One region of the Micromonospora sp. WMMD734 genome, then DNA from elsewhere that is predicted to be linked to it. Evidence: riboswitches for the same ligand, from Rfam matches in the RefSeq annotation. Region 1 holds a riboswitch; the other holds the start of a gene.

Evidence for each region. A riboswitch is a leader RNA that binds a small molecule or an ion and turns the genes downstream of it on or off. The one in region 1 is predicted to bind cobalamin.
Region 2: another riboswitch for cobalamin. It lies ahead of ACN267_RS10360 (CbtB domain-containing protein); the one in region 1 lies ahead of bluB (5,6-dimethylbenzimidazole synthase).

What each region holds. Positions count from the first base shown of each region.
Region 1 covers NZ_JBMHMK010000001.1:963,172-965,363, reverse strand. Annotated here, with positions in the region: gene ACN267_RS04260 (hypothetical protein) at 34-378, opposite strand; gene bluB (5,6-dimethylbenzimidazole synthase) at 464-1,096, opposite strand; cobalamin riboswitch at 1,134-1,327, opposite strand; gene ACN267_RS04250 (SDR family oxidoreductase) at 1,351-2,192, opposite strand, start outside.
Region 2 covers NZ_JBMHMK010000001.1:2,459,774-2,461,965, forward strand. Annotated here, with positions in the region: gene ACN267_RS10355 (PepSY-associated TM helix domain-containing protein) at 1-594, shown strand, start outside; cobalamin riboswitch at 604-745, shown strand; gene ACN267_RS10360 (CbtB domain-containing protein) at 780-983, shown strand; gene ACN267_RS10365 (CbtA family protein) at 974-1,777, shown strand; gene ACN267_RS10370 (histidine phosphatase family protein) at 1,774-2,192, shown strand, end outside.

The sequences.
Region 1 (2,192 bases):
GTGGGTGACGCGTACGCCGGACGTTGGACGGCTCTACTGCCAGGCGCCGCTGCGGCAGATGAACTGGGTGGTGCCGCTGTACTGGGTGGTACCCCCGTCGACGTAGCTGTAGCTGGCCCGCACCGGGTGGCCGAGGTTGCTGGCCGGGCAGGTGGCGACGAGGGTCGGCCCGGCGGTCGTGAAGGTGCCGACGCTGCCGGAGTACCAGGTGATGCTCCAGGTCGTCGTGCCGGTGCTGCTGCCGTCGCAGTAGAACTGCGACGCGCCGGACTCGCAGAAGGGCGCCGGGGCGGCGGCGAGGGCCGGCGTGGCCCCGGCGGCCACGAGGCCCAGGGCGGCAAGCGCGGATGTGGCCAGGGCCGTGACGGTGGTACGCATGGAACTCCTCCCAACGTAGCCAGGCAACGACTGAGCGCGACGTCAGCCTAACCGTTGCATCGACGTACCCGAATTAGCTGTTCGGTCAGTCGGTCGCCCGGTGCAGCCAGCGGTCGTGGTGCACCGCCTCGGCGAGCGGCCGGCGTCGCCGCCACCCGTGCCGCTCCAGGTCGGGCACGGCCTCCAGATGGGTGACCGGCCCGACGCACAGCCAGGCCACCGGCCGGATGCCGGCCGGCACACCCAGCAGGTCGGCCAGGAACGACTCCCGGTAGAAGGAGACCCACCCCACGCCCAACCCCTCGGCGGTCGCGGCGAGCCAGAGGTTCTGGATGGCCAGGCAGACCGAGTAGAGGCCGGCGTCGGCGATGGCGTGCCGCCCGAGCACCGCCGGGCCCCCGCGCTGCGGGTCGTAGGTGACGACGATCGAGAGCGTCGACTCCAGCACCCCGTCGATCTTGATGCGCGCGAACCGTTCGGCCGCTGCACCGTCCAGAGTGGCGGCGAACGTGGCCCGCTCGGCCTGCACGTGCCGGTAGAACCGACGACGGACGGCAGGGTCCCGCACCAGGACGAAGTCCCACGGCTGCGAGTGGCCGACGCTGGGCGCGGCGTGCGCGGCGTCGAGGATCCGGTGCAGGGTGTCGGCCGGCACCGGATCCCCGGTGAACTCGGCCCGGACGTCCCGGCGGCGGTGGATGGCGTCGTAGAGTTCCACAGGCAGGCTCCCGCTGCGCTCGGCCCACCCCCGACGGGTGGGCGCTCGACGCGAGGCCGGTCTTCGGACTCCCGGATCAACGCCGACCCGTCCGCCTTCCCAGCCGTACGGCCAGTGGCTGCGCTCCTCGCGCCTGGACGGTCGCTCCCCGGTCACCGCGGCGGGCCCGTGCCGGATTCACACCGGCTTCCCGATTCTCCCCGCAGTTGCGGGGCACCTCGCACGATCATGCCGCCGCCGATGCTATCGGTGGATCACGTACGGGTGGCGGTGGTGCGGCCACGGTTCCCGGTCGGGTAGTGCCTGCGCAGGTCGGAGGTCGTCATCCGGTCGAGCATCCGGTCGGGAAGGACGCGGGAGGCCCGGATGAGGAGGGCAGCCGTCGCGCCGATGGTGTAGCGGGTGCGGGGCCTGCGGTCGGTCACCGCCGCGGCGATCCTCTTCGCGGCGACGGCGGAGGTCACCCCGGCCCTGGTGAACGCCGCCACGTGGGAGGGGATCGCCTGCATCAGGGCACCGTAGCGCTCGTTCTGCTCCGGGGTCATCGTCTCGTCGAGACGGCCGAGGGCGGCGAGGCCGACGCGGGACATCTCGGTTTTGACGCCGCCCGGTTCGACCACCACCACCCGCACGCCGTACGGGGCCAGCTCGTTGCGCAGCGCGTCGCTCATCGCCTCCATGGCGAACTTGCTGGCGGCGTACGGACCGTAGCCGGCCATGGAGACCCTGCCGTTGAGGGAGCTGATGTTGACGACGCGCCCCTTGCCGCGCAGCAGCACGGGGAGCAGGGCCTGGGTGACCGCGACGTGACCGAAGAGGTTCACCTCGAAGATGCGCCGCCACTCGTGCAGCGGCACCACCTCGACCGGGCCGGCACCGGGGACGCCGGCGTTGTTGACCAGCGCCCGCAGCGGCAGCGGATCCCGCCCGACGCGTGCGGCGAGCGCAGCGACGTGGTCGGGGTCGGTGATGTCGAGGATCACCGGCTCGATGCGGTCGGTCCGCAGGGGCGTGGCGTCGCCCTCGCGCCGCACGCCGGCGAGGACGTGGAAACCACGCCGGGCCAGTTCCCGCGCGGTGGCCGCACCCATGCCGG
Region 2 (2,192 bases), 1.5 Mb from region 1:
CTGACCGCCGCCCGGACGGCCGGGCTGGCCGGCCCGGTCGAGATCGCCCCCGGCGAGCCGGGCTCGGCCTGGACGGTCACCCAGGTCGACAACACCTGGCCGGTGGCCAAGGACCGGGTCGCCGTCGACCCCACGACGGGGACGGTCACCGCCCGCAGCGACTTCGCCGACTGGCCGCTGCTGGCCCAGCTCAGTGGACTCGGCATCCAGGCCCACATGGGGGTGCTCCTCGGCCCGGTCAACCAGATCCTGCTCGCCGCGCTGGCCCTCGGGCTGCTCTGCGTCGTCGTCTGGGGCTACCGGATGTGGTGGCAGCGCCGGCCCACCCGGGCGGACCGCCGGGCCCGCACCGGCACTCCGCCACCCCGGGGTGGTGTGCGGGGCCTGCCGTGGTGGGCGGTGCCCGTCGGCGTACCGGTGGTGGCGGCGATCGGCTGGGCCTTGCCCCTGCTCGGGCTGAGCCTGCTCGCCTTCCTCGTCGTCGACGTCGCCCTGGGCGTGGCGGCCCGACGTCGCCGCGACGCCGCCCCGCACCGGCCGGCGGATGACGTGCCGCCCCCGGCCGGCACGTCACATTCCCCGGGCGACGATTGACCGGTCGGGGGTCGCGCCGTTACGGTCGACCCACTATCTGCGGCGTCGCGAGGTAAGCCGGTGGGAATCCGGCGCGGTCGCGCCACTGTGAGCGGTTCCGTCGTCGACGGGTCCGTGAGCCAGGACGCTCGGTCGTCCGCAGCCTTGCGATGGGGACGCGTCATCCCCGGGAAGGTTCGAATCCCATGTCGAGTCCCACTCCTGCCCAGCCGCTGGTGCACCCCGTCGGGTCCACCCGTCTGTGGTGGACGGCCCTGGCCGTCGTCGGCGTACTCCTGCTGCTCACCTACCTGGTCGCGTTCGACCAGGGGGCGGTCTCGCGCAGCGGCATGTTCCTGCACGAACTGATGCACGACGGCCGGCACCTGCTCGGTGTCCCGTGCCACTGACCGCTGCCCACAACCCACCCACCTTCGTCACCGTCCTGCTCCGCGGGCTCCTCGCCGGCCTCGTCGCCGGTCTACTCGCGGGCGGTTTCGGCTACCTCGCCGGTGAGCCGCGCATCGACGCGGCCATCGCGATCGAGGAGGCCGCCACCCACACCGGGCCGGTGGCCGACGACCACCACGCCGAGGACCTGGTCGGCCGGGACGGGCAGCGGTTCGGCCTGTTCCTGGCCACCGGCCTGTTCGGGACGGCGATGGGTGGCCTGCTCGCGACCGCGTACGTGCTGCTGCGCCGACGGTTCCCGGCCGCCGACGACGGCCGGACGGCGTTGCTGCTGGCGGGCGGTGCCCTGCTCGGCGTAGTGCTCGTGCCGTTCGGGAAGTACCCGGCCAATCCCCCGGCGGTGGGCAACCCCGACACCATCGACCAGCGCACCGCCGCCTACCTGGCGTTGGTGGTGCTCGGCCTGGTGGCCGTCTGGGCGGGCACCCTGGGCTACCGGTCGGTCCGCGCCGACGCGCCGCCCTGGCAACGGTGCGGCGCGGCCCTCGGCGGGTTCGTCCTGGTCGCCGGCGTCGGGTACGTCGTCCTGCCGTCGTTCCAGGAGGTCCCGGAGGACTTCCCGGCAGCCCTGCTGTGGAACTTCCGGCTGGCCTCGCTCGGCACCCAGGTGGTGCTGTGGACCGCCCTCGGTCTGTTGTTCAGCGCCCTGATGAGCCGACGCACCGCAGGGCCGCGCCCCGGCGACCGGGCCCGTGCGCCGCTGACCGGTCAGGGCACGCCGGCCCGCCCGTGACCTCGACCAGCCTGCGGCTGGTCGCCCACGCCCACACCGGCGCGCTGCGGCGGGCGGTGTTCGGCGCGGGCGACGACGACCTGGACGAGGGCGGTCGACAGGCCGCCCTCGCCCTGGCCGGTCACGGCCGGACCGGGCCACTGGGCACCGTGGACACCTGTCTGACCAGCCCGGCGACCGCACCGGTGCAGACCGCGTACGCCCTGGGGTTACGGCCCACCGTCGAGGCCGCGCTGGCCGACTGCGACTACGCCGGCTGGGCCGGGCGCAGCCTGGCCGACGTCGGGGCGCGCGAGCCCGGGGCGCTGCGCCAGTGGTGGGAGACGCCCGGGGCGACGCCGCACGGCGGGGAGTCCCTCGTCGCGCTGCGCGAGCGGGTCGCCGGCTGGCTCGACGACCGGCTCGGGCCGGGCCG